DNA from 3 places in the Flocculibacter collagenilyticus genome. Region 2 is predicted to be linked to each of the others. Evidence: predicted binding sites of a transcription regulator. Region 2 holds the regulator's gene; each other region holds the start of a gene.
What was found. The regulator LexA, encoded in region 2, represses DNA repair genes until DNA is damaged. The targets are predictions, from matches to a motif close to TACTGTATNNNNATACAGTA.
Positions count from the first base shown of each region.

Region 1: dinB (DNA polymerase IV) is a predicted target of LexA. The motif match lies at 2,105-2,124, and genes of this name have one in related genera.
Region 3: HUU81_RS14380 (YebG family protein) is a predicted target of LexA. The motif match lies at 8,887-8,906, and genes of this name have one in related genera.

Region 1 covers NZ_CP059888.1:673,527-684,574, reverse strand. Annotated here, with positions in the region: gene HUU81_RS02995 (alpha-2-macroglobulin family protein) at 1-828, opposite strand, end outside; gene dinB (DNA polymerase IV) at 1,046-2,104, opposite strand; gene rlmF (23S rRNA (adenine(1618)-N(6))-methyltransferase RlmF) at 2,289-3,281, shown strand; gene HUU81_RS02980 (substrate-binding periplasmic protein) at 3,417-4,316, shown strand; gene mazG (nucleoside triphosphate pyrophosphohydrolase) at 4,313-5,233, opposite strand; gene HUU81_RS02970 (GFA family protein) at 5,448-5,885, shown strand; gene HUU81_RS02965 (cation:proton antiporter family protein) at 5,976-7,559, opposite strand; gene HUU81_RS02960 (choice-of-anchor H family protein) at 7,761-9,029, shown strand; gene folE (GTP cyclohydrolase I FolE) at 9,128-9,811, opposite strand; gene folX (dihydroneopterin triphosphate 2'-epimerase) at 10,045-10,452, opposite strand; gene HUU81_RS02945 (host attachment protein) at 10,729-11,048, shown strand, end outside.
Region 2 covers NZ_CP059888.1:454,918-465,965, forward strand. Annotated here, with positions in the region: gene HUU81_RS02040 (zinc-dependent metalloprotease) at 1-883, shown strand, start outside; gene HUU81_RS02045 (hypothetical protein) at 967-1,932, opposite strand; gene HUU81_RS02050 (glycoside hydrolase family 25 protein) at 1,917-2,720, opposite strand; gene HUU81_RS02055 (hypothetical protein) at 2,808-4,085, opposite strand; gene HUU81_RS02060 (hypothetical protein) at 4,086-6,719, opposite strand; gene HUU81_RS02065 (hypothetical protein) at 7,136-8,485, shown strand; gene HUU81_RS02070 (hypothetical protein) at 8,761-8,931, shown strand; gene lexA (transcriptional repressor LexA) at 9,474-10,091, shown strand; gene coxB (cytochrome c oxidase subunit II) at 10,771-11,048, shown strand, end outside.
Region 3 covers NZ_CP059888.1:3,230,058-3,241,105, forward strand. Annotated here, with positions in the region: gene HUU81_RS14345 (lactoylglutathione lyase family protein) at 84-584, opposite strand; gene HUU81_RS14350 (beta propeller repeat protein) at 761-2,344, shown strand; gene HUU81_RS14355 (CPBP family intramembrane glutamic endopeptidase) at 2,432-3,319, shown strand; gene HUU81_RS14360 (MmcQ/YjbR family DNA-binding protein) at 3,420-3,821, opposite strand; gene HUU81_RS14365 (gluzincin family metallopeptidase) at 3,907-5,229, shown strand; gene HUU81_RS17540 (TonB-dependent receptor) at 5,297-7,792, opposite strand; gene HUU81_RS14375 (hypothetical protein) at 8,111-8,575, opposite strand; gene HUU81_RS14380 (YebG family protein) at 8,957-9,397, shown strand; gene HUU81_RS14385 (glycosyltransferase) at 9,552-10,886, opposite strand; gene acnB (bifunctional aconitate hydratase 2/2-methylisocitrate dehydratase) at 11,022-11,048, opposite strand, start outside.

The DNA.
Region 1 (11,048 bases), 220 kb from region 2:
TTCATTCATAATCGCAAGATAAATACCTGGCAGTTCAAGCTCGCTCACTCCCTCAATATCAATGCTTCTTTCTACACGGGTGTTATCTGGAATATTTAGATCGTATCGGCCGGTATATGCTAAATCCGCAAATTGTGTCACGCGCTCAATGCCCCAATAAGCCCGTCGACTCGACATTTCTTGCAAAAACGGTTCGCGGCTTTTTTCTTTTACACGATAAAAATTAATATCAACTTGCTTTACGTTAACCGACACGATCGGCAAACCATTACCTAGCCCTTGTGTAAGAAATGCACCAGTGGTATCAAAATTTACGCTGGGCGCTAATTGACTGGTTTTAATACGCGCATTTTTAGTCATCGCTAAACGTTGACCATTTGCAGCCACCAGCCCTTCATAAATCGTAATATCGTAAGCTGAATCAGGCTCTACAAAAGGAAACCAAACCGTTTTACCAGACTTAGAAACTATCCAAGCCCCATCGACAGCACCTTGATTTTTCGCACTAATATTAAAAAACGATTGGTGATCTTGTGAAGGGTCTAATGGCACCGATAACGTAATAGCAATTGAGTTTCGTCCTTCGCGACTACGCTCTGAAATATCTAGCACCGTCAGTTGGGTGTTACGGTAAGCCTGTTGTACCTGCTCTAAATTAAATTCGGGTTCTGTTGGCTGTGAGGGCGTCGCTGCGATACCGCTGTTGCCAGAGGATTGAGTATGCGTTTTGCTTGATGCATGAGGTTCGCTGGCATTGTTATTCTCAGCGCCACAACCTGTTAGCGCCAACATAGTAATAACCACTAAGACGATGAAGTTTTTGTGCATCCTGATCCCTTGACGAGTCTAATGGAAGGTTAATTAATACGCTCTATTTTACCTAAATTAAAAACAATGAATATTAAAAAGTATTTTATATCAATGACTTTATCTCAGCCTTAACCGCTCATCACTATTTCAATATCCAACGTGTGGGCTAAATATTAAGTATAAAAAATGACATCAATCAGGTTGAATAATGATGAATTATGGCAATGTTGACTTACTATAGATCAAAGTTTAATTGTTCGAATGTATTCGCATCATCGTCTAACCCAATATGAATACCTAACAATCTCACTGACTTTCCGTTTCCGCGAAAAAACGCTTCTTGTAATAACTCAATCAGGGTGTTTCGTTCTATTTGATTGTGCTTTTGTTCTTTAGTTGTTTGTTGAAAATCTGCGAATTTAACTTTTACACCAAGCTTATTCATACTGCGTGTAGCTAAATGTTTTTGTGCACGCCTTTCTAATTCTGGCAACAACCTTTCAATTAAAATGCGGGACAATTCGTCTAGGCTGCTAACGTTTTTTTCAAAGGTTCGTTCAACCCCCACAGACTTTCTAATTCTTGACACTTCCACTGCTCGGTTATCAATCCCATGACAGCGATCCCATAAAACCCGCCCATATTTACCAAAATGTTCAATTAGAAAGATTTCTTTCGAACGTCTTATATCGCCCCCCGTTTCTAAACCTAAACGTTTTAGTTTCTCCGTCGTCACTTTACCAACACCGGGAATTTTTTTTAGTGGCAGCGTTTCAATAAAATTCAGTACATCATTAGGTGCAATAGTAAATTGGTTATTCGGCTTGTTAATATCAGAAGCTATTTTGGCTAAGAACTTAATAGGTGCAATACCTGCTGATGCAGTCAACATGGTTGTTTTGTATATCTTGGCTCTAATTTCTTGAGCGATAAGCGTAGCAGAGCCTTGGTGCAAACTAGATTCAGAAAGATCTAAATACGCCTCATCAAGCGAAAGCGGCTCAATTTTGCCTGTATACTCTTCAAATATTTCTCGGATTTGCTCACTTGCTTCGCGGTAGGCTTCCATTCTACCGGGTACAACAACTAAGTTGGGGCACTTTTGCTTGGCAATTGCCGTGGGCATCGCCGAACTAACACCATACTGCCTTGCAATATAGTTGCAGGTTGACAATACTCCTCTGCGATCAGACTTCCCCCCAACGGCCACTGGCTTTCCAGCCAAGGAGGGATTATCTCGGATTTCTACGGATACAAAAAACGCATCCATATCTATATGTACAATTTTACGCATAACTGTATATTTATACAGGATTGAGTGTATTTCAAGTTTTTATTGTCTTTTAAGCACGATTTGATTTATTTTTCAGTATAAACTTATCCGCAGTTCAACGATGTTCTGAAGAAATTGAAAATGTTATGATCACTGCCATCTGCAAAACAAACTTCACTACTTTTCGCGCTAGGACATCACTTTTATGCACCCAAGAAACTTACATCAGACTCGCTACCCTATTTCTGAGCTTATAAAGGTTACCCCTGCACTAGCATCTTTCACTAAGTTAAACCCCAAAGGCGAGCAAACCATTGATTTTGCAGATCCTGCTGCTGTAAAGACCCTTAATCAAGCGCTGTTGCATTACTATTACGGAGTTAAGTTTTGGGATATTCCACAAGGCTACTTATGCCCACCGATCCCCGGCCGCGCAGATTACCTCCATCATATCGCTGACTTATTAGCACAAAGTAACGATGGCAACATTCCCAAAGGTAAACATATTATTGGGCTGGATATTGGCACGGGTGCCAATTTGGCGTATCCGCTCATTGGTAACAAGAGTTATGGTTGGCGCTTTATCGCAAGTGATATTGATCCTATTTCAGTACAGTGTGCACAACAACTATGTCAAGCTAATAAGCTCACAAAAGAGATCAGTGTTTTTCATCAGCCTCAAGCTGAGCATTACTTTCTGAATATTTTACAACACCCAAAGGCCAATCTATCTGCAAAACAGCAAAAGCAAATTCAACAGGTTCATTTTACAATGTGTAACCCACCCTTTCACACATCACTTGAAGCGGCACAACAAGGTACGCAACGCAAAATTACTAATTTAGCAGCCAATAAAGCCAAGCGAAAGCCGTCGGGTAAGCATACAGTGCTGTCGAAAAAAGACACTAAGGCGTTGAATTTTGGTGGACAACAAGCAGAGCTATGGTGTGAAGGTGGTGAAGCGAAATTTATTACAGACATGATAATTGAAAGCCAGCAATTTAGTACTCAAAGCCTATGGTTTACGAGTTTAGTGTCAAATAAAGACAACCTAAAAACATTAAAACAAACACTAAAGAAAATAAACGCGAAGCAAGTGAAAGTGGTTGATATGTCGCAAGGTAACAAACAAAGTCGATTCATTGCTTGGAGCTTTTTTACGCTTGAGCAACAGCGCACGCAATTAAGGGCAAGTTGATTTTTTAGCATTGTTTGCTAACCTTTCTTTTATAGTAGGTAGCAATACATGCAGTAATAATAACAATAAAGTTTATCCTCAATGTAAGCTGCTGTGATGCATGTTAGATTGTGCAAAAACATGTGCAAGGGAATAATGGTGTACCTTTTTAAAATCGCACTCAATCCACTTATCGCTCACGTCAAAGCTGGCACTATTTTAGCCTTAAGCTTGCTGATCGCTGCTTATTCAATCACATCTGTCCCTGCCTATGCCACCCAAAGCATCAGTAAAGAGTCGGCACTGAATGCCCCGTTTAAAGTAGCTCAAATTGTTTACATAGAGCGCCCTCCTTTTTATTACACTAAAACAAGCAGTGAATCAGACGGTATTATTATTCAACTGTTAAATCAGATTGCCGAACAACAAAACATCACGCTTGCCTATCAAACAGCGCCCGATTGGGCATCGGTAGTGCACCATTTAAAAGGTAAGGTAAATAGCTGTTTTGCAGGTAGTTATAAAGTGAAAGAAAGGAAAAAATGGTTTCAATTTACTGATGCTATTTATTTAGAAAAGCCTTACGTCATTGCCACGCATAAAAAACTCGCAAATTACTTTAAACGTCCTCCTACCGTAACCGAGCTACTATCAAGTGATTTTATTATGGGGCATCAGCAGGGATTTTCTTACGGCGACAAAATTGATCGCAGTTTGACGAGATATAAAACTCCTGTTGCGGGTCTTTCCTACTTAACCCACAGCTTTGGCGACAATATACAGCGGCATGTGTTTAAGCTTATTTCTCGTCAACGCATTGATTACTATTTAATTAACCCAGTAGAGTTAAGCTGGATTTTAAAGAAAAATCCGAAGTTAAAATATCAAATTTCAGTCCTCAAATTTGCTAATCCACCCGATCCTAACGCTCGGCATTTAATGTGCAGTAAAGATGTAGATAAACGTTTCATTTCGTTTATGAACGCTAGTATAAAACAGCTAAAGAAAAGCAGCGCTTACTCAACCGTGTTAGACAACTTTAACCATAGTTATTAAGAGTTATCGCGCTTTTGGTTTTGTTTTACTTGCTGCCAAACGTTATCCATTTCTTGAAGCGTGGCCGTTTGAAGTGATTGTCCTTTTTCGATAAAAACGTGTTCAACCTGATTAAAGCGCTGTTCAAATTTCCGGTTGGCCTGCCGCATTATTTGTTCAGGATCAGCATTCACATAACGAGAGACATTAACTAAAGAAAAAAATAAATCGCCTAATTCCTCTTCTATGCTTTGTTGCTGTGCTTCATTCACCACTTTGTGTTGTAATTCAGCCCTGAGTTCTTCGACTTCTTCCACCACTTTATCAAGTGCGCCATGAATATCTGGCCATTCAAACCCCACCGTAGCACAGCGCTTTTGAATTTTATTAGCACGAGAGAGCGCAGGTAAATTATGAGGAATATTATCTAGTAAACGAGCCTTGCCTTGTTGATGCCTAATGTCGCGCTCTTGAGACTTTTCACGCTCCCAATTTTCTTTCACCTGCGCTTCAGTAAAGCTAACATTCGTTTGAAATACATGAGGATGGCGACGTATTAGCTTCTCGTGTATCGCATCTACAACATCACTAAATTCAAACCGCCCCTCTTCGCTAGCAAGCTGGGCATAAAACACAACCTGAAAGAGTAAATCTCCTAACTCCCCTTTTAGCTCATCAAAATCGCCTTGCTCAATTGCATCAGCTACTTCGTACGCTTCTTCCAAGGTATAAGGCACAATTGTGGAATAGGTCTGCTTGAGATCCCAAGGGCAGCCAGTTTCAGGATCACGCAATTCGCGCATCACGGCTAATAATTGATCTATTTGAGAGTGACAAGTTGATGTCTTATTTGAGCAGTTATCATTACACTGTGTATCACAGTGTTCGTCACACTCTCCGTGCTCATGGTCATTTTCTATAACAGGTTTAATATTCACTCTCATTTCGCTCTCGATTTTTACTATTGATTAATCACGTACTTGCAGTGGTTCAGGTTACTAGTGACCACTTTTTTATTTCTATTTACCAATTACTTAACAAGGTTTTTATTTACGTACGCAGCTATAAAATTAAAAAGCACAATGCTAACCTGTAAGAAGTAGTAAGGCAGTAATAACTAAATAGATAAATTACTAACTAGGAGAAAACTACATGGAAACACCTACTCAATCTGCTGCTAATGTGTCTGGCTCTTGCTTATGCGGTGCCGTTAACATTACTGCAAATCACGTAGATAATAAAGTTGGCGTGTGCCATTGCAATATGTGCAGAAAGTGGGGCGGCGGACCATTCTTAGCCGTTGACTGTGGCGTTAATGTTACCTTTAATGATGATGCTCCGCTTACCATATATGCTTCATCAGAGTGGGCAGAGCGTGGATTTTGTAAAGCGTGTGGAACCCATTTATTTTACCGCTTAAAAGAAAGCCATAAATATATTATGCCTGTGGGTCTGTTTAACGATTTCAATGCGGAATTAGATCATCAAATATTTATTGACGAAAAGCCTGCATTTTATGACTTCGCCAACAAAACGACGATGATGACAGGTGAGGAGTGCTTTGCTGCCTTTTCCGAGCAACAGTCATAATCTGTATTTGCTCGACTGTTTTTCTCGGCTGTATTTGGATAGCTTAAGATGTAGCATAGCCTTGCTACATCTTCTTATTTGACGCAAACATTATCGCGAACTCGAGTGCTGCCAAGTTGCTTTCACATGCTCGGCAAAACCTGTACCTGCTTCTAAATAAAAGTTAAATGTAGAATCCACGCCCATTTTTTCTAGCTCTCTTTGTTGGTCAGAATAAAACGCTATCGCTGACACTCGCCCATTAAAGCCGGATGCTTTTAATTGTTCTAATGCATACACGTTCTGCGCATGTTTAGGCATACTGAGCAGTACCATTTCAACGTCTGAATGATTTATATTCTGCCAAAAATCTGGATCGGTCGCGTCTGCAAGTACCACAAACCGACCAGCATCAACATGTTTACTCACACAATCTGGGTTAATATCAACACCTGTTACGCGCTGAGGATACGACTCTATTAACGTTTCGTATGCACCTCGCCCTATCCGTCCCATACCAAAAATTAATACCTTTGAACGTGCTAGTGACACAGGCTTTTCTTCAGGTAAGCGCTCTTTCGATTCAAAACTGTCCCAAAAGGGCTCGTACTTCACATAAATTTCATTTGCATGAGCATTGAGGGGAGACGCAATAATAAAGGTAATTGCCACCGCTACCGCAATCACCGCAAGCCAGTCTGACGTAATCCATTGATTACTGGCTGCTAACGCACACACAATCAAGCCAAACTCACTGTAGTTCGAAAGGGAAAATGTAGAGAGTAATGATGTGCGGGCGCGCAATTTAAAACTTTTAAGAAAGTAAAAATACAACCAAGACTTAATTGGTAACAGCAACACCACAATACAAGCCGCAATTAATGCTTCCATACTTAATGATGCATTTAGCCCTATTGTTAAAAAGAATCCCACCAATAAAAAGTCTTTAAAATGCAATAAAGACTTTGCAAGCTCTGACGCTTTATTATGCGAGGCAAATAACATTCCCACTATTAATGCGCCTAAGTCACCTTTGATACCTGCAAACTCAAACGCGTGGTAGCCCACAATCAACGCCAGAAAGAACCCCAGCAAGGGCAACACTTCACCATGTTTAGAACGGTTTAAAACAAGAAATAACACTGGACGTAACACTGGCAATAAAATTAATAAACCAAGGGCGAATACATTAGGAGTTTTACCTGTACTAATCGCTAAAAACAGCACTGCAAATACGTCTTGCATAACCAATATGCCAATCGCAATTTTACCGTGCATACTGGCCATTTCACCGCGTTCTTCTAATACTTTTACAGCGAATACGGTACTAGAAAAACTAAGCGCAAAGCCTAAAATCAACGAGGTTTCAGGGCTTATTTCAGTAAAAAGCGGTAAGCCAACATAGCTCAGCCCTAATATGGCACCAGAAAACAATAAAGTACTAACGGTAATGTGTAAGCTTGCGGGCCCCCATACCTGCACTTTGGCTAAACTTTTTACTTTTAGCTTTAAGCCAATACTAAACAATAAAATAGTCACGCCTAGTGCAGACACTTGTTCAAGTAAGATAGTGCTTTCAAAGCCTGCTAATTTCAGTACAAAACCAGCAACCAAGAAGCCAATTAATGGTGGTAAATTTAGTTGTAAAACAACAAATCCACACACAAATGCGGTGGCAAAGAAAATTAATTCCATAACTTTATTATCAACTTAAGAAGAACCTTGTTTTTTAATAGTTTAGCTAACTACCTGCATTTATAATATAAAAACTTGTAGCTAAACCAAAACCATTAATAGCGCTAAATAATCTCTTCAACTTCAATTAGTTCAGTCTTTGTTCAGCTTCACTGTTGTTTAATTAAGTCATTAAGCGATGGTAAGAATAAGGACGATGAAATGAATAACATCACTCAACATAATAGCGCCACAAAAAGACATAAGCCTAAAATGGGCTTTTGGATAGCTGTATTTGCTGTTTTAATTTTAGCACTCTCATTAGCCACAAAAGCAGCAGAACAAGATGATGAGTCAGTCATATCGGATACTCCTTCACGCACTGAAGGGCTGCGCTCTGCAAAACATGAAGAATATACAGGCGTGTTTAAAACGAGTAAAAATGGCACATTAAATAAGCGTATCCAGCCAGTAAAAAAAGAACCAAAAACTGCGGTAAACACAGCGAAACAACCGTCATTACTTGCTGCTAAAAACGCCAGTCAATTAATGCAAAATAAATCGAGTGCATTGGCAAAAAAAGCGAAAATGAGTAATAAAGAGGTTATTGCACAAAGCCATGACAATGAAGAGTTTTGGATATATGAGTTAGGACTTACTACCTATAGTGACTTTGATTATGATGGGTTTCATAATCAGTTATCGGTTTCAATCGACGTTGATACGGTTTACCAAGATGCTGATGTGTATTTAGTGTATCAGTTGAGTAGCGACGATTTACATTATGACGAACTGTATACATCGTCAATTATTCATCTAAGCCATGAATCAACTAATGATAGCGTTACGGTAGACACACAGTTATCAACTGGTTGGCAGTCTGATTATTACTTGCTAAGAATATTGGTGGTAGATGCTTATAATGACGAAATTTTAGCGCACGCTGATTATGCTTCACACTCGTTTTTAGACTACATGCCGTTAGAAAGTTTAGATTTTGAAGCAGGTTTTTATACTCCTTATTTATTCAGCAGCGATCTTGATTTAACAGTAGATAACGACGCTGATGACTTTTACAGCCAGCTGAAAGTAAAGCTAGATATTGATACGCAAGCACACGAACAAGAAGTCGTGGTAGCGCTGTGGTTAAGTGACTCTGCTGGTCATGCGTTTTTACTACATGAATCATCACCCATGGTCATTGAACACGATACACGTTTTGATAAATACCGGTTAGAGAAAGTCATCCCAGATTATATTCCAACAGACTTATATTCTTTAACAGTTGAAATCATCAATGCGCATGTGCCATCAGAATTGTTATACAGCAGTACTATCGCTAACAACTTACATCTTGAAAATAGCCATAATGACTTAAGAGTAGTGAATGAGTATGTGGTAGAAGAAAAACAAGGTGGCGCACTCTTTGGCACAATGCTATTACTGCTCGGAGTGTTTGGTTACCGGTTTGCACATCGCTTGAAACGTTAAAAGAGAGCGTGAAGCGTTAAAAGAAAGTTTGTGAAGTCGTAGGAAGAGTAGTGATAAAACGAAAAAGGGACACATTTCGCTGTCCCTTTTTATTTCAATTAATTCGCTAAAAACTCAGCACGGGTTTTATCATTTTTCTTAAATAACCCGCCAAGTGCGGTGGTTTGAGTCGATGAGCTTGCATCCATTACACCACGTGCTTTCACGCAATAGTGTGTCGCGTCCATCGTAACGGCAACATTGTCGGTCTCTAATAAAGTTTGCAACGCTACCAATATTTGTTGCGTTAAACGTTCTTGAACTTGAGGGCGCTGCGCAAAAAATCGCACTAAACGATTTACTTTTGATAACCCAATAATTTTATTCTTAGGTATATATGCCACTTTTGCTAAGCCATCAATGGTCACAAAATGATGCTCGCAGGTACTGGTAAAGCTAATATCTTTCACTTTAACCATTTCATCTACATTCATTTTGTTATCAATTACGCTTATCTTTGGAAACGCGCTGTAATCAAGCCCAGAGAAAATTTCAGACACATACATTTTTGCAATTCGATGTGGCGTTTCAGCTAAGCTATCATCACTTAAGTCTAAACCTAATGTTGTAACCACGTCGGTTAGTGATGCTTTGATACGTGCATACTTTTCTTCAGACGTTAAACCATTTTCAATTAACGGGGTTTCTAACCCTTTTTCCAGTAACGCATCGCGTACTTTGCTTGCTTCTGAAGATAAATTCGTTGTTGCTGCCGCGACCTTTTCCGCCAAAGCGATAGTCATAATATTTTCCTAACTCTCATATTGCATGTTACTAGTATGGTTACTACTGTATCTCCCACACTAATAATTTACCGTTTAAAATAAGCGCCTTAATTATGGGGCAATTGCGCGCTGAAAAAACGTAGCGCGTATAATATCAGGAGCGCGTACCCAATTGCCAATTTATTGCGCAAATAACACACAATCACCTATTTGATTTGTGGTTATTCTGTAAATTGAATGACACACATTACCTAATCGTTTCTTTCAGCACTTAGGGTAATTGAAACAGAGTCTGCAAACCTTAGTGCATGGGGTTTATCAACCGTAACCGTTGCTTTTAATACTTGCTCTTCAGCCATAATGATAGTAATTAAGTCTGATGTAAGCTTTTCTAATAAGCGAAACTTCCCCTGCTCGATATGTGCAATAATCGTTTTGGTTAGCACTTTATAGTCAACCGCTTTGTTTTCATCATCTGACTGACTGGCATCATCCGCACAATAGGAAATTTCAGCGTTAACAATAATATCTTGCTGCTTACTTAACTCCTCAGGATTAAAGCCTATATACGTACGTAACCGCAGGTTACTAATTGTGATAATCGCAGGAGCAAGTTGATACGTTGGCGACTGAACCGACAACTTAGAAATTTGAGCCATGTAATTCTCTTAATTATTTTCTTATTGGAACACCTGAGTGATACGTGTAACGAGTGAAGACTGATCACTCAACATTTATCAACACATTAGCTCGTCGCATTCTACTGATTTTTATGTATTTTGCGAAAACTATCTTAGATGTTTTGAGCGTTTCAAGATGCATTTAGTTCTGAGCTTGAGTTGTCAGCAGATAAAATTAGCGAGTTTTTTCTACCTCTTTAATTATCTACTACACTTGTATTTTACCTTATCGATGAATGTAATTAAGGAGACGACATGATTGGTGAAGCATGGCTATTGGTTGCAAATCGCAGTAATGCACGTTTTTTCAAGTATGAAAACAAAGGCTCTGAACTTTGTGAAGTACCTGGACTGGGCAACGCTACAGGTAGAGTATTAGATCAAGACTTAGTGACCGATCGGCCGGGTTCAATGTCTGGTGGCGGCGCGAATATCCCGGGCAGTGATGCAATGGAACCTGCAGAAAGCCCTACAGAGCGAGCAACTGCGGACTTTGCTAAAGAGTTGATCGCCATTTTAGAAAACACCCGCAACACAAGTAAATTACTCAGTGTAGATATTATTGCTGAACCTAC
Region 2 (11,048 bases):
ACGTTCTACTGAGCCTGCACTTACCTTTGGTAACGATGCTGATGATATGCGTTCACCGGGTAAAGGTATTGACCCGCGTGTAATGATTTATGATATGTCTAGCGATGCAGTAAGCTACGCTGAAGATCGTTTGAACCTCGTTAATAGCTTAATGAAAGATTTAAAAACGCGCTTTAGCGATGAAAATGAATCGTATCAGGCCTTAACGAACGCCTTCGTAACATTACAACGTGAATATGCACGTAATGCGCAAGTTGTTTCTCGTTATATTGGTGGTGTTTATGTAGACCGTGGTTTTGTTGGTCAAGAAGGGGCGAAACGTCCATTTACGCCAGTTGAAAAAGCTAAGCAAAAGCAAGCAATGGATGTACTTAATGCGCATTTATTTGCACCTGATGCATTTGAAATGAATGAAGATTTAATCAGTCATTTACAGCAGCAGCGTCGTGGTTTCTACTTCTTCGGTAAAACAGAAGATCCTAAGCTACACGATATGGTACTTAGCTCGCAAAAAGCTGTGATGGCGCATTTATTACATCCAAATGTATTAAAGCGTATTCAAGATTCTAGCCTATACGGTAACGAATACTCGCTTGCAGACATGATGGGCGATTTAACAGAAGGTGTATTTAAAGCGGATGCTAAATCTAACGTTAACTCGTTCCGCCAAAACTTACAGCGCATGTACGTTGAAAAGTTAGCTGGCATGCTTAAAGCGAAGAAAACGGATGGTGGCAAACACGCTGCACAAGCACTAGCACGTTACAACTTAAAGAAAATTAAGACCATGTTACGTACTAAACGCAATAATGCAGAGAGTATTGCTCATAAAGAGCAGCTAGACTATATGATTACTAAGGCGCTTGATCCTAAAGCGAGTTAATCATACCAATACAACCAATGTTTAATGTTTGATAAAGCGCACTTCATATGGAGTGCGCTTTTTTAATGGTCGATGAGTAGATCTTAACGGTAAGAGGGATGTTCGGTAGGAGCTCTTTTCTTATACTGCTTTTTGGGAAGTATAGAGCCAAGTCCAAACTGGAATAGCCACAGAATCATTAATGGTAAAATAACCACTTCTAATACTTCTGCTGCAATATGTTTATAGATGCTTTGATGCATAGTAGAAACATGCTGATTAATACTGTGACGATTCGCATCAAAAATCTTCAATGCGTGCTCGGCACTATTCTTAAGAGAAAGCTCTTTGTTGTTCGCTTGCTGATAGTCAAACAGCTCGTTATGCTGATTTAAGCCGTGATTCACTTGTTGCGATATAGGATGGGTAATTGCATTTGAAATGATGGAAGTTAGTGTGATCGAAAGCGGTAGCGCAATAAATAACAACGCGAATAATAACGTAGCAGCGCGTAAAAACTTATACACTTGCATAGCTAATTTAGCTTTTAATAGGCGCAATGTTTCATAGCCTAGCCACACTATTGTGAGAAAAAGTAGGTAATTCTCAAATATCCGTTCTACTAACCCAACCACTATTTTTGTGATCATGAGTACCGACAAACTTTGCAATGAAAACGACCACGCGTAATCAAGTAGTTCTTTTAGTGGCTCTACAATTCTACCTAATTGCACTTCAGCTTCGATAAAAAATGACACGCCACCTTGGCTACTTTCTACAACAGATAAGCCCGCTTTTGCAGTACTAATTAATAAGAACGTATCTTGGGCAGCGGTTTCTGAAGTATTAAGAAATTGAGTAGCTTGTTGAGTAATATAATCTCTGCCTAATGCGTTAAGTATATTGTCGGTTATATGTAAGAAACTTAGCACAACTATTAGCAATGCAAGTAAGGCTCTTATTTTTTGCCAAGTTGGCTGTGAACGTATACGTTGGATAATACTTTGCTGTTGGTGCGGTAAGTCGCCCGATGACGTATGTTCAGTGTGTTCAGTTACTGCTTGCTGCATGATAGCGCCTCCAATGCTTGTGTCGACGATGAAAAGTAACTGAGATCGACAGGGCTATTTATGCCATGAACTTTGCCTTTACTGGAATACTGCCAAAACAACCATGAACTCCAGCCATCCGGGATTCGAGGTTTTACACTGTATTCTGCAAGCCAAAGTGCATATTCGCCAAACTCATGATCGTTTAATTGGCTCCAAAAGCCGGGAGAGGTGTAAATAATAGGCTTGCACATTGTTGTTTCACTGACATGCGATAAAAACAGTTTTAGCTCATCTATTACCTGTTTAGCACTTACATTTTCGAATGCTTCAATATCAATAACAGGAGGTAACTCCCCAAAGTCGTGCTGAGTCGTCGATAGAAAGTGCTTGGCTTGCTGCTGTGCATCTAAAGACGGATCAAAGTAATGATATACACCTCGTTTAATACCCGCTTTTTTCGTTTGATGCCAGTTGTGGTGATATTGCTTATCAATGGTGTGAATGCCTTGAGTCGCCTTCACAAAAGCAAAGTGTACGCCAGTACTTGCTACTTTATGCCAGTCTACTTTGCCTTGGTAGTGTGATACATCAATGCCTTTTAAATAGTCCTCGGAAGAGTGAATAGGCTGTTCTTTTTGGAGCATATTTTTACTAATTTCATGATTATTGATGGTGATTTTTGTGTTGTTAGGGGATGCAGCCACCTTACCCGCATGTAAGGTGACGCATAATGCGAGTACTCCCCATGCTTTTGTATTTTTATTAGTGAAAGCGAAAGTGTGCTTAATTTTTTGAAATTCGGTCATTATATTTTCCAGCTTGCCCTTACATGTTTTTGTGTGCTTTACATGATTTGTTGAGGTTATGTTGTGCCATCTTTGTGATATATCGCATTACTTTGCTTTCTTGATTAGCCACTCTTCAAACGTGCCAATCTCCTTCATCAATGTAATAGACTGGTTATTACCTCTATTTGAAAGATAGTTATGCCACTGGCTTGATAAAAAGCTAACAGGCTCGTTCAATAACACATCGCGTTTTGTATTAGGTTCATCTTTATTGACTAAGGTGAATAATTCCCAACCTTTTTGCGCGTTCATCATTTGCGCAGAGTCGCCATTTTTATCACCACGAGCAGAAATGTAGTTATGCCAAGCTTGTGAACAAATAGCGATGGGATCACCAAATTTTATTGGGCTGGTATCGTGAATATTGTTGGGGTTTACAAGTACAAATTTTTCCCATGGTCCCGCTTTGCTCATACTGCCAACTTGGCTATGATCGTCCTTGCCGCGCGCTGACAAGTAACCTTTATGTTGCAGGTTATATAAGTTAACAGGGGAATTAAACGCTAATTGTGCTTGCTGGTATTGTGCTAACGCGTGCTGGGCGGCATTAATACTCTTGGTGTCTTTTACTATCGCCACTGGCTGTACCGTTTGTTGCGCTGTTTTTTCTGCGCTTGAAATTAATGTATTAACGTCTTTACCAATTCCTTCACCAATATTGACCGCAAAGTCAGCAATATTTTGCAGCTCTTTCTCAATGGCTTTTTGAGCCACTTTTTCAAACTTCACTAGGTCTTTAAAATCGATATGCAATGATAAGGTTTTACTTTGCCCTGCAATGAGTAGCTTCAGTTTTAAATTAAATTCAGCACCTTGCATCGCACTTAAATGGGTATCAATATGCGCACTTTTTATTTGTACGGGTACTTTGCTGGTTAGATTTATCCATTGTTGCAGTCCATTTAACGTTAACTGAGTGACCGAGTTAACCGCTGACAATTGACCTTTGGCAATACTCAAACCCGTTAACGCGGTTTGTTTAGATATATTCAGTGCGGTGTTTTCAGCTTTTAATGCTTCAATTTCCGACCAAACTTTCGCGATTTCTGCCGCTGCCGCTGCTTTTTTTATCGTGGTGTTTGCTGTTTTTTCAGCTTCTTTTGCTGCTTGTTCAGCAACTTTAGCCGCCTCTTTTGCCGTGTTGGATGCTACTTTAGCAACGTCATTAGCAGTGTGTACTACCGTATTTGCAGCATCATTAGCGGTATTGGTTACTGTATGTGATACCGTATTGGCTGCACTAGTTGCTGTGTGAGACACATCCGATGCTGTTTTTTTGGCGGCATGACTAACCGTTTTAACCGCTTTTGAAAACCAACTCATTTATAACCCCTTAGCCAATTGTGACAGCTGCTTTTGTAGTTTTTTTATTTTTGCGTTATTCGCTTTGATGTTGTTATCAATCTTTTTAACGTCTGCTTGGCATTGGGTGACGTCTTTCATGGCTTGGTTTAATCCTTTATTGGCTTCTTTTGCGGCATCCTTTAAAGCGTGATTAATATTTTTCGCGATTTTGTCGAATTCGCCACTTTCAATATCAATGGCCACTTTCATGTCGCTTTCTAATAATGAAGAGGAGTCAACACTTGCTGCAATACTGGCTTTCATCACGTTGTAAATATTTGTCGTCACATCAAATCGTGAATGCTGATCGCTAATGCTGATATCGGCATTTGCGCGCAGTACATTTTCGATAGAAATTAAACCAGACAGCGTGAAATGCGGATTGCTTTTCAGTGTTGAAAGCTGCACAAGTGGTCCTGTTTTATTGTCATTACTGGCAACGCGAACAATATTCTTGATATGTAGTGGCTTGTTGATGTTGGCATCAAATGAAAAGCCTTGTGTTGGATCAAGCTCAACATCGGTGGTGGCGGTAGTACCTAAAATATTTAACTGACCGGCAAATTTATAATCTGCTTTAAAGGTTTTATCGCCAATTTTTACATCGGTGGGTGCTATGTACAGTTCAATATTAGATAAACCAATTTCAGACAGCGTTTGCTCTAATTCAGTCGGTAGCGCTATTGTATTGTGGCAGAAGGTTTGGGTGAGCTCTTTTAACGTTAACTCTGAAAGGGAACCCGCAAGCATACTATTGGCAGGATTAGCTGCATTAAATAGCACGTTTAAATCGCCTGAGACTTGATCAATTTGGAAGCTACCAGATAACCCAACAGTAGGTAGTCCCTCAAAGCTAATTCCGACCACAATGGTTGGCTCGGTAATGACTACGGTTGCCGGTATGCCAAACACATCATGCCAAGATAAACTGCCAAGATATTCAGCGGTTAAGTTAGCCCCATTAGCTGATACATCAAAGTCGCTTTCTATTTGTATGGTATGCGAGTCAACCTTAAACTCGACCATAGCACCAAGTCCAAGGTAAGGTGAGCCTGCTATCAAGCCCATTTTTAATGCAGGCGCATGTAGCTTTAATCCATCAATATTTAACGCATCAATATCTAAAGAAGCGGCTAACTCCATAGCAAGCGGTGAGGTGCTCACGCTAATTTCTGTTGCCAATGGCGGTAAGTTAGATAGTTTAAATAATTTCGTTACATTACTTAATGCGCCCTGATTAGGGTTTAAATGTGAGTAGAAGGCCATGCCTTTATGGATACCAACCGGCAGTTTAGCGGCATTGGTATTGGTAATAGAAAAAGAGTGGTTATCTGGAAATGCATTGGCCACCTGAAATGTAGGATCGTCTGCATCAGAAATAACCAATACATTTTGTTCTAATGAAAGTGCATCTAATACATTTGGAAAACCAGAGAAGTTGGATAACTTAAATGAGTTTGAAGTGTTAGGTAAATCAAAAATAGCAATAACGTGATTGGGATCAGATTGGTTGGCGTCATGCTTGATCACTAAATATAAAGTACCAAACGTTGGTACGGTACAACAAAGATAAAATGCAGACTGTTTCGCTTGTTGCTCAATGATTACCTGAATATTTTCTAATGTTGGATTGAATCCGCCGTTAACTAACGCTTGAATTTCAGTACTGTGGCCTGCTAATTCTGTGAGCAAGGATTTAAAACTAATTTTAGGAATAGTACCAGATATATTCACTGCTCCCGGGATGGTTAAAGCAAAGTCAAACTTGGCCCCCGCAAGCGTAGTATTACCGGTTAATGAACCTGTGGTTGTGTCTTGCTCATGGGTTAATGCCAAGTGTGTTACATCTAAAGATAAACTGGTGATACCTAATGGCAGTGTCCAGTTAACACTGGTATCTGCGGTAAAGTTAAAGCTGTGTAGTAATGGTTGGGCTGTTAGGGTGGCGGAATTCAGGTTAAATGAGGTTGGTAGCCCGCTTGGTAATGATAATGCGTGCCCGGAAAGCTGAGTAGTCAGTGTGCTTAAGTCAAATGTTACAGGTTCAATACTCGTAATGTTAAGTTGGGTGCCTGCTTTGTCACTGGCGTCAGATAAGGTTGCTGCCACTGAAAATACCGCGCCACATATTGCAGTTGTGCCACTTACCGCTAACGCGACGATATTGTCGCTGGTAGGGTTATGGCAAAGTACCTGTACCACTAAATTGCTTAATGCGATATTTGGCTGAGATACCTGCCACGTATGCGGAGTATGCAAAGCAAAGGTGACATTTAACAGCGTTATTGATGAAGATTTTTTATCAATATTGCAAGTGGCTGTAAGCGTTAATAAAGATATTTCAGCATTAGTTAGTGAGCTAGGTAATTGCGAACTAAACGTTTTACCAACCTGTGTTTCAATATATTGGCTAAGATTGCGAGTAGATAACGCATCGCCAGTTAATTTACCTACCAGCTCAATCTCGCTACTGCCATCTGTGGGAATTGTGCCCGATACGGCCAAATTGGTGTTATCAAAGAGTGCAACATTACATTCAATAGACACTTTTTTTTGCTCAAGCGCTTGCTTAATCAGTGTTTGTAGCTGTGAATTCAGAGACGCTAAATCCATTACTTTGTCCTTTGCTTTACGCAGTTTTTTTATTTTTGAAAGTAAGCCTTCATATATTAGCAATATACGGGCTTAGATAATGTTAGTTAATCAGAAAACTAAACGTATTCATTTCCCCATGTTTGAGTGGTGCCATCATAGTCAAGGCTGGGGATCCGAACAATATCAATTATTTAAAACAAATTCAGAAAGAATATAAATGGTAGGAGGTGTAAGTATAATTTTGGCTCTAAAAAGTAACATTGTTTAGCATTATAACGGTCAAACAACTTGAACACTGAAAAAGGCCGTCTATATATTACTTACAGTCATTACGCCTAAATGGCATTAGCGAAGCCATTATTAACAATTTACACAGAAAAAATAGATGCACGCCAACCGTGCTTACTACAGGTGCAAGAGAGGATAATATAAAAATGTTTCAATATATAAAGTTCATTTTACTGACCTGTTCAATACTGATGTTAACCGCATGTGCGCAAACTAAAAAACCGGTGACAACCTATCCACACAGTAATATAGAAATTAAATATGCCATTCGACATTTTGAGGCAGATGTTGTGCAGTCGATTGAGAAATTTAAAAATGGTTATCTTAGTCAAGAACAGATTGAATCTGCTGCAAAAAAAAGATTTATTTATCTATTGAAAGAAAATAACCTTTTAGCAAGTGATACCGACGTTAACGTTGTCGACTTGGATATTTTTATCGACTATGAACGTCGGTTTGTAGGTGATGCGACCCCGTTTCCTATGGAAAAATTAGTGCCTCCAATAATCTCTCTGCACGAAGCGAGTTATTTAGGTGATATTGCCATTCGCAAAAGTATCACTACTGGTTTGACGCTAAAAGATAAATTCGGCGGACTTCTCACTGAAAAGCGAGAGTTAGAAATAGCGACGGTAAACGCTATAGCCAACATGTTATTTAAGCGCTTAAAAAAAGTAAATCAGTATGACCGAAACGCTTTCGCAGCAATGACCGCTGGAATGACCGAGAAACAAATTGAGCAAAAGCGGCGATATACACCTCTCCAAACACCTACTAAAGCTAAGCCTCCTGGGTTAACTTCAGAACAATACATACCACAAGATCGTATTCAGCAGTATTTAACACAGTTGAATGAAGGAAACAGAGAAGAACGTCTGAATTTATATAAGAAACTCATTGAAGAATGGATCAACAGCTACTCACTTTACGACAAAATTAACACCATTGTGTTAAATAATCATGAGAGTACAAATTCAGACACCATTGAAGAGGTTATATGGGCTACTAAGGCGCTGGCTTATTCAGGTTTAGAGCGGTACCGGTCTACGTTAAACACTATTATGAAAAGCAATGCGTCAGATAAGTTGAAAGGTTACGTAGAGGATTATCTTGAGGCGATGACGGTTCGCGCTAAGCAGGCTAAAGTCGTACACGATACTTCCACAATGTACCCCAATTTAGACTGGCAAACTAATCAACTGCTAAATATGTTAAATAGTAGTGATGATGATCTTCGGGGCAGCGCAGTACGAAACATCTACAGACAACACCTTAATAATACGCGATTGCTGGATGAAATTAGCGAAATCCTTAGCATAGAAGCCACGATTCCACGCAACAGATATATGAAGTTCTCTGATTTTTATGCTTGGGGCTGTCGCGTTCTTGGGAGCTCTGGCAATATAAAATACAAAGCACTTTTAGAAGATTTATCTAAAAATGGGCACACCCCCAAAGTGCGTAAATTCGCAGAAAAATTCGCAGATGAATTATAAGAACACTTATTTGTATTAGTTCAGATTTGTATTAGGTCAGACAAGATCTGACACATCAACATTGAAAACGTGAGAGTTACCCGTTTTATAAAGGTGCTGAATCTTTAAATCAAAACAAACTAAGAGGTAACTCTCATGCTTCATGCTGAGGCAGTCCTTAGCTATAGGAAAGTGTTTTAGCATAGTACTATATAAGAAAGGGGTCCTTGTTATTTTCATAAACCTAGTCTAATACAGTATAAGTATTGGATAAGGTTAGGGTTTATGTGTGATTTATGAAAATAGATAAGAATCAGAAATCAGGTGGGTACTTGCTTATTGCATGCGGTGCCGCTTTTGCTACAGCGGCTGTCTTCAGTGAGCAGTTATCATTTTTTGGGATTGCAGCGATGTTTATCTTATTAGGCATTGCATTTATATTGAAACATAATAACGCTAATACTTAACTTGTATAGCCGTTCAACATGCAGGCGCAGCGTTGTTGATTGCGCCTCTTCTCCTAGCATAGTAAAAAGCCATTTAGTTTTCTTAGGCTCAAAGATGCCAGCCTGTTGCTAAAAATACATTTTAGCGATTGAGTTATCGCAATTAAGAGCCATTTATTCATGGTTAACATGGCGATAGGATGAGGAAAATGTATGAGTTAAGCACGATTGAAAATATAATTTTCTGCTTTGGGCTTTTGTTATTTGCCTTGTTAATTTACGGATTGATGAGACTAGTACGCTGGGCTAAGCGCATGCCAAAAGGCGCATTTCTACTACTTACTATTTTTCCACTTATATCAATTTTTTCTATTCCCCCTCCTGTATTTAAAAAGGTCAACACGCCCTAAACAAGAGCTGCGAAAAAGAAGATGAGGGTGATCCCCCTGAAGATGAATAACTTCGAAGAAAAGATAATTACGCATCAATGTAATAAACTCTTTGCCATCTATCATTAACTGTATATACTCACAGTATCAATGTACTGTATGGAATAACAGCGTATGCGCCCATTAACGCCGAGGCAGTCGGAAATACTGCAGCTTATTAAAGATAAAATTCATGCTACAGGCATGCCGCCAACACGAGCAGAAATTGCGAAAACGCTAGGGTTTAAATCCGCTAACGCTGCGGAAGAGCATTTAAAAGCGTTAGCAAAAAAAGGCTTTATTGAGATTATTCCGGGAACATCACGCGGTATCCGCCTTGTTGAAGATGATACATTTGAAGAAGAAGGGTTACCGCTAATTGGTCAAGTGGCAGCGGGTTCACCTATTTTAGCGCAAGAACATGTTGAAGCGCATTATAAGGTTGATCCTCATTTATTTAAGCCTAACGCTGATTACTTACTACGTGTTAATGGTATGAGTATGAAAGACATAGGTATCATGGATGGCGATTTACTTGCGGTTAAAAAAGCGGAAGTGGCCGAAAACGGGCAAGTGGTCGTTGCAAGAGTAGAAGACGATGTAACGGTTAAGCGTCTTGAAAAGAAAGGCGACAAAGTGCTGCTTCACGCTGAAAACGATGAGTTTGATACCATTGTTGTAGACTTAACTTATCAACCGTTTGCAATTGAAGGACTAGCTGTTGGCGTTATTCGAAATGCAGACTGGTTTTAAGCTTCTCTAACGATTTATTTTCTATTAAAAAATGTCCAACATTAAAATAGCTAGCTAAATGCAGTTGGCTATTTTTCATTTTTATACTACCCACACCTTTTCATAAATTAGGCTTGCGCTAGCTAGTGGTAAAATTGTCGTAAGTGAAAAATTTATTTAAACCTGCATCGTACGTCCTTTCTTAGTTTGCTCATGATATGCACAAAATTTTTATAATTTTTTTCAAATAACTGTAGATTATTTGTCTGATTTGTTTAATTCTAATACACAATTCGATTAAAAAACTATCAAGAGACTTAGTTTAATCGATACGTAACATAAAGATAATAATAAGTATTTCGAAAATACTAATCTAAAATCTTAGAGTCATAATCAGCAAACGAGATGGTTGAGGCGTGCGCTAAGTCAAACCATTACGTGGAGAACGGGAAATAATAAAAATAGCACCGTTAGTACTGTGAGATGTTTACAAATATGGTGTTCTTTTTTATTTAAATTACTTCTTAATTGCTGCCTCTGAGGTGTTAGCAAGTGCGAGCTGTTCGAAATATAACAATAATAATTGAGCGGAATCGTCGCACAGGTTAAGTAGTACAGTGCATTTCGATCTGCTTTTTGCTTTAGCAAAAGACAGAGGAGAAGTCACGTGACCATATTGAGTTGTCGTCGCTGGTGGATCATGCTTGCGTTCTTGGCAGGTAACGTTACTGCGGAAGAGTTACCTTTAAATATGACTAAAGGTGTGACCGCAATTAGTGAACAAGTATACGGATTACACATGACCATTTTTTGGATTTGTTGTGTAATTGGTCTTGCCGTGTTTGGTGTGATGTTTTGGTCTATTTACCACCATCGTAAATCTAAAGGTGCAGTGCCTGCACAATTCCATGAAAATACAAAAGTTGAAATTGTATGGACAGCAATTCCATTTTTTATTTTGGTAGGTATGGCTATTCC
Region 3 (11,048 bases), 1.2 Mb from region 2:
GAATATAGCTGCATCTTGAAATTCATTACAAGCCCCTTGTTATAAGCCAGCGCCCTTACCAAAAGCACACGATAATTCGATTACTAATAAGCACCCGCCGCATAAGTTAACTCATAGCTATGACTATATATCTCTAAAATATTTCCGAAAGGGTCTTCCATATAAATCATTCGGTACGGCTTTTCACCCGGATAATAGTAACGCGGCTGCTCCATCCTTTTTTTGCCGCCCGCCGCCACAACCTTTTCCACCAATTCTTCAAGGTTTGGATCTTGAACACAAAAATGAAAAATGCCTGTTTTCCAATATTCAAAATTATCTTCTGGGTTCGTTTGATTCTTAAATTGAAAAATCTCCACGCCAATTCGATCACCCGTTGATAAATGGGCAATCTTAAACTTTTCCCAATTTGCTCCAAACACATCTGAACACATTTTTCCTATGGGACTGTCATCTTCCAAAATCTCTGTCGGTTTCATGATTTCATACCAACCTAATACTTCGGTATAAAACTTTACTGCGGCTTCCACATTAGGCACCGAAATACCAATGTGGGAAAAGGTTCGAGGGTAAGGTTTACTCATTATGTTTGCCTTATTGTTATGCACTCAACTATTCATACACTAGGTAATTTGTTCATCAAGTATAGACACCGAGTATTAAACAGGGGTTTTTTCTCATTCATCTTATGATTGTTATTTAATGAACCTTTTGACATTATTCTCTTTGAAGTTAACAAAAATAAGAAATTAGGTTTAATATGAAGGTTAAATATTTACACTTTTTTGCCATATTGCTACTGCTTGCAGGATGCCAGGCAACAAATAAACCACAAAACCCCCAAACTTTGTCCGCAACTCATGGCTATATCTTTGTTCACTTTCCGAGACTCCACCCCAACCTAACACTGCAATTAGAAAATAGTGAACAACATTTCTTATTAAAGAAAAACAGTCAAAACAATACGTCTGGATTATGGTTACCTGCTGGAGAATATGAATTAAAAAGTGCGAGTTATTACGTAGATCCTGTCAGTGCCAAAAGTATTAAACTATCTGGATACCCTACATTAAAGGTTCAAGCTGGCGAGTTAACCAATTTAGGATCGTTAATTAACTTTACTATTGGAGACGGTAAAGAAGTATGGCTACCAAAGCACACTGAAACGTCATCCAACCTATTAATAGAAAAACAAAGTCAATACGCAACTTATTTAAAGACAACTAACGTCAATCGCTGGGAGCCAAAAAGTATCCCTAATATTAATCAGGTTAAACGAGCTGGCTCTGGCCTTGGAGCTATTGCAGATTTAGGCATGCACTATACCGATAGCCTAAAGCAAGGATCACTAAAAAAGCAGTTATCAGAAGTGTCAGATATTAACGCTTTTTATAGCTCAATCATCGAAACAATCCCACCCAGTAAAACGCAAACGCCTAGTTCAGACGATAAAGGAAATTTATATTTTTCTGCTGATTTAGGACAAGTTAAAAAAAGAACTGCAAACGGAACTTGGACAACGCTTGATACAGGCACTGTTAGCAAAATAACTAAGGTACTTTGGTTTAAAGGCTATTTATACGCAGCTACCGCTGATAATAATATTTTAATAAGTAATGATTCTGGAGCTAACTGGAAAGCATATCTTCAATTGCCTAAAAACGAATTAATATACGACATGGATGGTGTAAATAATGAGCTTTTGATACTGTCAGCTAAAAAAACACCACCTAAAAAAATGTGGTTCGTTGGTCATGATTTTCATTTATCCGTTTATCTTTCTAAGCTAAATAACAGCACTAGTTTGAAGCTTATAAAAAGCTTTCAGCACAAAGGTGACGCGCAAACGCTCCCAAAAGCCGCAATAGCTAACCAGCATTATTACGTTGGCTTGATGCCTAATATTTTTAGTGTATTAGATATCAAAAATATGACATGGCTTGATGCGAAATTGCCTCAAGACTTTTCCAGTTTCAATGTATCCGAAAACGGAGTAGTTACCTTAATTAATGCGCAGGGAGCATTTTCAGATGTGTTTATTTCAAAAAATGCAGGCAAAACGTGGAAAGAAGTTAAAGCGCCTTCTTACACTATTGTTGACGTGAACTTTGAAGATGAGTCAAACGCATATGCATATCGACTGGAACAAAATACCTTCTCAGTCAATCATGTTATACAAACATACAATACAGCCAAAAATAGCTGGCAAAATCTAACGCAAGCGCCTGACAAGTGTCAGTACTTAATAAATGATCAACTTCATGTACCAAGGTTTTGCGTAACCTCATCTGATGAAATCATGCACTTTTCAAATAATAAATGGACAACTGAGAGCTTACATTAACTAGCCTTTCATCTATTTAAGCTGGGGTAGCGCATTGCTGCCCCAGACAAGGTCGATCTATTATCTTTAAGCACCATGGAGGTTGTATTGAAAACGTCTAAAGATACCGTATTAACTCTGTCTACTTTCTTCTTTTTCGTAACCGTATTTTACTTACTTGGATATTGGCTGATCTATCGCATGGGCCAAGCTACCCCATTAATGTTGTCTGTGGGGGCCGCAACCATTGCCACCTGTATCGTTCGAAAGCGCAGCTTGGCAAGCCTTGGCTGGCACTGGGGAGAGTGGAAGTATCAGTGGATGAGCTACTTAATCCCTTGCTTCATCGCCTTAATAGCGTATTTGTTCATTTGGCTACTAGGATTTGGCGATTTTTACAATACAGAGTTCTTACTGGATCAAAAAGAAAAATACCGTTTAAACGATTGGAGCAATTTCAGCACCTTTCTATTTCATATTGCTTTAGTAGCTAGTGTTAGCTTTGTTGTGTCCTTGCCTTCAATCTTAGGAGAAGAAATCGGATGGCGTGGTCTTTTAGTTTCAGAACTATCAAAACTGATGTCATTTGCTGGTATTGCTCTTATCAGTGGCATTATCTGGTCTATTTGGCACTGGCCGTTGATTATTAAAGGGCTGTACGGTAACAATGTTACACCACTGTATTATCAGTTATGCTTTTTTACCCTCTTCATTCTCGCGAACAGCGTTATTATGACCTATCTTCGCTTAAAAACGGGCAGTTTGTGGACCGCTGTTATTTACCACGCAAGCGCGAATATTTTTATTCAAAAAGTATTTACGCCAATTACCATACGAAATGAGCAATCAGTTTGGTATCTGGATGAATTTGGTGCAGCGTTATCAATTGTAGCTGGTTGTGTGGCCATCTATTTTTGGCGAAAAGGCGTTACTGAATTTGGTGCATTTACACCTCTGCCGCAGCTGAGTAACAAAGACCACGCCATAAATACCTGATTAGGGCTCACTGTCACCTCTATTAACGCCTCGTTATTTTGCCAATGTATAATAACGAGGTTCCTTATCAATATGCAGGCATCTCCGACATATTTGGCTATTACATATGAGTAAGAATAGAAGTTTGATCTTTCTTTGGCATTTTGTTCACCACCAGCATAAATGACGCATCTATTAAACGAAAGATTTCGCCGCTTGGGACATTACACTGATAATTCACGTTCTTATTATCATCTTCATGAGTTTCAGTAAATGTGATGGTGATCCAATGCTTTTTATTCATATGGTAGCCAGGCGTAATAGAAGAATAAATATCGCGTAAAGCATTAGCTTCATCGGGATCGCACTTTAAGTTCATGCTCATTTCATTTTCGCCAAAGCCAATTAAACCAAACATTTTATTCTTAACTTTAAACACCGATACATCGTCTCCGAACGGAAAGTCTAATGTCGATTCTGGCTTAGATAAAAAGTACGCTTTAAGATGATTATAATTATTCATGTCTTCCTCTGGCAGCAATTGCGAAACATGTTGATAAAAGTGATAATTCTTTTTTAATCGATTCATCTGGTTTATAAGGAATTATATGCGATACATTCTACTTTTTATGACTTTATCCATTTCTCTAGCCGTTTCTCTTAATGCTCACGCGACTTCAACTTCAACTTCAACTTCAAATGTAGATATTCTGATTTTAAGATCAAGTGACAACATTTGGACACTTGATTACAAACTACATCAGCCTGCTAAGCAGTTAGAGTTTATTAGAAATCCAGATAATTCAAGGGTTAAACGATGGACACCTGTTTCTGATAACTTCAAAATTATTTATCAGAATAACAAAGAGTATGTTGTTACAAAGGATGGCTCGGCTTTTACACACGCAGCGTTTACATTAACCCCAACGTACAAGCACTTACCCAAAGATTACGCACCTTTTTCACCTTTTTCTGACGGCGGAATGTTATTTCATAGTGGCCGCTTGTTTGCGTGCATTAATAGCTGTGATGACTCGGTAAATCAATGGCATTTAACCTTAACCATTCCTGATAATGAACATGCTATTGTGAACGGTGAACTCGTTACCAAAGCAGTAAGCTGGACTGATAGTAACAACGGTATGAATATTTATGTTGGTAAGCAGCAGCCTATAGTGACTGATAGTTTTATTGCTTTAATTGATAGTGGTTTACCTGAAAAAATAACGACATCACTTAATTCAGACATCCCCACATTCATGAATTACTTTGAAAAGCATTTAGGGAAGCTGCAATCTAACAGTAAGCCAACCCTTTTTGCTTCTTACGCCAATGCTAAAGGCGGCTCATCTGAAGGCGGTACATTGCCTAATCAGATTTTTATGCACTGGAATATGAGTAACCTCGAGAAAAAGGTTTCCGACGACCACTTTCTGCATAAAACATTATGGTTTTTTGCACATGAAGCAGCACACTTATTTCAGCACGTTCATCCCGCTGATGACAGTCAATCATGGATCCACGAAGGCCATGCAGATATGTTGGCAGCACATGCCCTCACCCACTTATTCCCTGACACCACAAACTATGTAACCAAAAAAATTGAGAATATGAAAAATCACTGTGCTGAAGGTATTGAGCAGTTTCCTCTATCTAAAGCTGCTGATAATGGAAAATTTCGATATTACTACACCTGCGGAATAACGATTTATCACGCCATCGAGTTATTAAGCCAAAAGCCGCAAAGTCTATTTAGTTTATGGAATCGTTTTCAAAAGGCTGTAGAAAGTGGTGAAGAGGCTAATCAAACGACATTATTAAAAATCGCAGATCAGCTCACTAATCATAAGGTTGCTGACAAAATGGCTCACTTTATTAACAACAAGCACCAAAACGGACAAGCAGCCATTAACCATCTAACAAAAACATAAGTAGCTAATTTAATGCACTTAAGGGGAGCTTCTGCTCCCCTCAATGATAATGATTAAAACACATTAATTAAAACTGACTACGAATACCCAGTACAATCCCTCTGCTAGGCAGCACGACTTCATCTTTTAAAAATGAGCTATGCACACGGCCCACTTGGTCAAATAAGTTATTCACTTTAATATAAGTGCTAAAGTATTGTTTAGCATAATCAAAATGATAGCTTAGGATTGCATTAGTCATGGTGTAGTTATCTGTTTCTGTTTCATTAGCTGCAATACGGCTTTGTTCAAAGTGATGCATTGCGTCTAACTGTAAGCTCCAATTACCGATTTCATAGTTAGCCATTAAGCCTAACCTTGCTGGTGGAATACGTGGTAAGTATTCGCCAGACGCTAATTTGCCACGAATTGTGTCTGCTTGCAGTGTAAACTTTAAGGCTGGTGTGTATTGCCACATCAGTTGTGCTTCCAGTCCATAAAACTCAGCGTCTCGTACTTGGTAGTTAAAGATAGGTAAGCCTGCCTCATCCTCATGCGCAGCATGCTCTTCTTCTGTTTCTTCGTGGTCATGATGCTCAGCACTAAAAGTGAGCCCAGTATCAGCTTGGAAGTAATAGTCATCTATTTGGTTATAAAAAACGTTTGCGACAAACCCTACATCACCTTCAAATTTTCTAAAACTTAACTCTATGTTATTAGACTTTTCTAGCTTAGCGGTGTTATTAGTGGCAATAAATTCATCGGCATGGTCGGCCTCTGCATCTAACTGATAAAGTGCGCCTACTTCAAATGTATTGGTGCCTATGTGTGGCCCAAATGAAAATAATTCAGATGCAGATGGAGCACGTTCTGCGTGTGTGTAGGATAACGCGATGTTGTAGCCTGGGGTGAAGTCCCAAACAATTCCTGCTGAAATACTCTTTGGTGTAAACGTTTGTGCAGGAAAGCTTGATGTATTTAACTCTAGTTCATCATGATGCTCGTCTTCTTCATGCTCTTCATCATCATGGTGTTCAGCGACATCTGTAGTTAGCTTAACCCGCTCAATTCTAGCGCCCAACTGAACCAGTACATCACCAAAGTGCTTTTCTTCCAGCCATGCAAGCGCGTAAGAGCGAGTTGTTGAAGGTGGTGAAAATGCTTCTGCGCCGACTACGTTAAAGTCGTTGTTTTTGTAGTCAAACGTGACTGCGCCGTGCCAGCCCGCATGTTCTTTTAATATTAAATCACTGCGTAGTTGCCATGCTTCAGTATTAAACACTGTGCCAACAATACCGTTTTCTACTTCTGCATGTTGGTAATCTGTGTAACCGACTTTAGTGTTTATAGCTGTTAGTACATTACTATCCAATGCTTTTTCGCTTAACAGTTGCCACCTATTCTGCTGCATTTGACCTTCAACAGACTCTTCATGCGCTTCATGCGCTTCATGCGCTTCATGTTCTTCATGTTCTTCATGTTCTTCGTGTTCTTCGTGAGCATGAAAAGGAATACCGTAATTACGTTCAAGCCGACCAAATGAAAATCCTACAAAGCCATCATCCATTAAATAACTTACGCCGACAGTACCGCCTAACGCTTTGGCATTGCTATTTTCAAGCTTATCCGTTGCTGTATCATGGTGCTCTTCATCATGTTCATGCGCTTCTTCGTCGTGATCATCATGCATTTCTGACTGGATGGGAATGTTATAGTCATCACCTTTGCGCCAAAAACCATCAAGATGTACCGCAACGTCGTCCTTGCCAGTACCAAACATAAACGCAGCTTCATTTTCATTCGCAACCGTATTATGGCTAGCTTGCCATTCAGCAATAGTGTCAGTATTTGTTGGTACTCGGTTATCAACAATGTTCACAACACCACCAATGGCTCCGCTGCCATAGAATAATGTTGCAGGCCCTCTTAATACTTCAACTTGTGTCACTGTTGCGGTTTCAGTGGCAACAACGTGATCTGGGCTGCCACGTGAAACGTCACTCACGTCTAAACCATTTTGCGCGATCATTACGCGCGGGCCATCTAACCCACGAATGATAGGGCTACTACTGACTGGCCCAAAATAAGAAGAATGCACACCAAGTTCTGTTTTTAATGTGTCGCCTAACGTTGAAGCATGTTTGTTTTTTAAGGAGTCACCTGCCAACACGCTAACTGGCGCAGACGATTCTAAAGTAGAGGCATGAAATGGGGTTGCGTACACATCGTAATGCTCCATAACCGATGGAGACAGCGTTATTTGATGCACCCCATCTTGGTGCATGATCTTAACCGTTTTAAAACCAAAGCCATCTGCTTTCACATGCAATTCATCAGCATGTTGATTAAGTGCAGCCTTGTTGGTTTTTTTCAACGGAGGAAGTGTTAATTCAAACTGTCCGTTTTCATCCGTTTGAGTCGTCAGTCTTGTGCCATGAAGATCAACTTGTGCGGACGAAATCGGTTTACCCGTAGGGTCAATTATTGTGCCCTTGATTAAGTGCCCTGTTGCAGCGTTATCAGCATAAGCAGACACAGAAGCCGCGGCTAAACCCAAAAGTATTGTATTTAATTGTGTTTTCATTTTGTTCATTCACTTGTAAAGCACTGCACCGCCAACAATACACCTATAGAAAATAAGTATTAGCTAGCCATACAGCATCAAATTTTATTAACTATAGCTACTGGTTAACATCGCATCAAAAAACACCAGCAAGTGTAGCCAGTATTAGTATGGAAAAATAAAAGTGCGATGTTATCGTTTCACTATGACAAATATAGGTAACACGCTATATCAACTGCATTTGAAGCATAGTTGGCAAAGATCACATGAATAAATATGACGAACATATGCCCTTCATAAACATCAAAAATAGTGAATAGCGTTATAAAGCCTTACGGCTTATAAGAATGAACGAGGTGGGCCGCGAAGGTAGTAAAGCGTGATTAATAGCGATGGAAAGTCAGTATCGAGCCGATTATTCAGCACGTCACTCATTTGGCTTATTTCAAAATTGAATAAACCGACACTGTTAATTCCAGTGTCCAAAAGATGAGAATACAAACACAGTAAGCAGTCTGCATAGGATATTGGCGTTGACTCTTCATTACCAATGTCAGTTGCGTGAACGGCTTGCTTTACCTTTTCAGTGCCTTCTACATCTGTAATGGCACTAGCTACTATGCTATTACCAGTTGAGTGAAGGCCATGCTGGGTTTGTATTACCGAGTGGTTAAAGGAAGTAAGCGAATAATGCGTGAGATCATGGTTAACGAAAGCAATGATCGCAAGCATTAAAGTGCAAGATAACCAATGGTTAAATTTACTGCTGCGCTTGTGCATTGTAAGGGTCTGTTGACCTTTCATTTTCGTCTCTATTATTTGCTCATTTTTTTACAACTGCAATCATATAAAAAAAAAGCCAGAGAAGTAAATAGCCTCTCTGGCAAACCAGCACATTTAAGACCCGTGGAGGGACTCTGAAAGTTAAACCACACCTATATTAAAAGACAAATACAGCAGCAACTTATCGACCGTTAAACAATAAGTTAAAAAATAATTTTTAACTAAGTGTAAGCAACTTTCGAAATCTATTATGCATGAACAAAACCCATTTGCAAATGATAATTATTACTATTTGAGAAATATTTGCATTCTTTCTTTACATAATAAAATACTACTGTATATTTAAACAGTAAACTATACATCGTTGTATCAAAGTAAAAGATAAATGATTAGGGGCAAGTTATGGCTGTTGAAACTCGTTACGTAATAATTAGAACTGTAAACAATAAAGGAAAAGAAGTGATGACCTTTACTGATAAAAAATCTGCTGATGAATACGATCGTATGTTAGACATGGCAGAGCATTTAACAGTATTGTTAGATGAGGCACCACTCGCCCTTGATGAAGCAATGAAAGAAGAATTAAGCGTATTTTTAGCAAAGAACAGAGAAGACGTGCTTATCGCCCTGCAAGCTAAGAAAAAAGCAGCTGAAAAGTCGTCAAAAAAAGCAGACACTAAGTCTAATAAATCTACCGAGGCAACTAGCAGTGATGAAGACGCTGACACAAAAAACGTTCTGCAAGCCGATATAACAACCTTACCAGATACAGATACTGCAAATGCCGACACCGAGCTTGAGAAAAATAACGACTTTATTATTGAAAAAGAAGACGCCGCATAAGTTGCGGCCAATAAAAAATAGTGTCACTAATTTTTAAGTACGGATTTTTAAGTACGGATTTTTAAGCACTGGTTGTAAGCATTAACTTATAAACAGTGCCTTCTAAATACGCCCTACTAAACACAGCCCAGTAGCGCCCGATTACGGGCGTTTGTTATGATTCAGGCTCAACTTTATGCTTATTTTTTTCTTCAATCCATTGAGACATGTATTGAGTACTTTTCAATGAGTGGTGGCGAAGCATAGCACCTGTAAAATTATTTAATCTATGCTGACCAAGGTGTTGTAACACATTATTGATTCTGTCAATAAGCGCCTTACCGATCACTTCAGCATCATAAATTTGATTAATTATCTGAAAACCATTTTGCTGCGCCTGTTGCCAAGCAGTTGAGTCTGAATACAGCGCAACCGCCTGCTCTACAAATGAATCAACATCATCTTCAATATAACCAGACCATGGTAAAGTGTTCTTAGCTTCATCTGTAAGAGTTGCTTCGCCCCCATCAACACTAACACGTGATTCAGAGGAATATTCAAGCCTTGGTATACAACTCATTGCCTCAACGCCAATAGTTGATGTGACATTAGGCGTACCAGCCTGCATCGCATCAATTAACTTACCTTTAAGGCCTGCCCCAAAACGCAGTGGTGCTAAACACACCCTTGCTTGTTGCATTTCATGTTGTGCATCTTCAACCCACCCTTTCACATAAAACCCAATTTTCGGATTATGTAACTGCGTTGCTTTTTTAGGAGGGTATGAACCGCAAACCCGAATACTTGCTTGCGGTAAACGCTTTCTAATTTTTGGCCAAATTTCTTTATAAAGCCACAATACGGCATCCCAATTCGGCTCATGACGAAAACTGCCAATTGAAATGAAATCCGTACGTTGCTCAAACGTCGGCAGCGTGTCAATTTCATTTGATGAAATATTTTCAACCATGAATGGCGCATGCTGTAACAATGCAGGATCAATGTTAAATTGCTCTTGTAACAACTTCATTTCAGCACTCGAAATAATGAAAGTAAGATCACAACGCAAAATTGCTGCAATCTCTCTTTTCGCATAATCTGAATGCCAATCTTCTTGTTGAATATCTCGATGCTGTTTTAATGCTTTGTGTCGAGCTTGGCGTAAGAAGTGTAAATCTTCGCTTTGTAAGATCCTAAGTGCCGAAGGACAGTTTTTCTCAACCCGCCATGCAAACTGCTCTTCCATCATGTAGCGGTCAAACACCACAATATCTGGTGCTAATTCAGAAATATATTGATCAAAGCTACTGTCGTTCAGTGCAATACTTTGCGTTGGCACATTCAACATAGCCAAGTCTGCCATGTGCATACTTAACTCAGCAGGGCTGGCGAAGGTTACTTGCCAATCTTGTTGACGAAATAACTTTATCAAAGAAAGCATATTACTGCCCGCAGCTGATGACTTCGGCTCTGGCCACACATAGCCAATTATCAATACGTTCATGGTCATATTATTCACTACTTGTTTCTTATCGCCACACTGGGCGCATGTTGCCAGACATAAAAAAACGCACCTTACAATAAGGTGCGTTTTTATTAAAGTGTATTGTTAAAACGGTGTGTTAAAACAATTTATTCCTCAGCATTAAACCGCTTGTTGAATAATCACTGT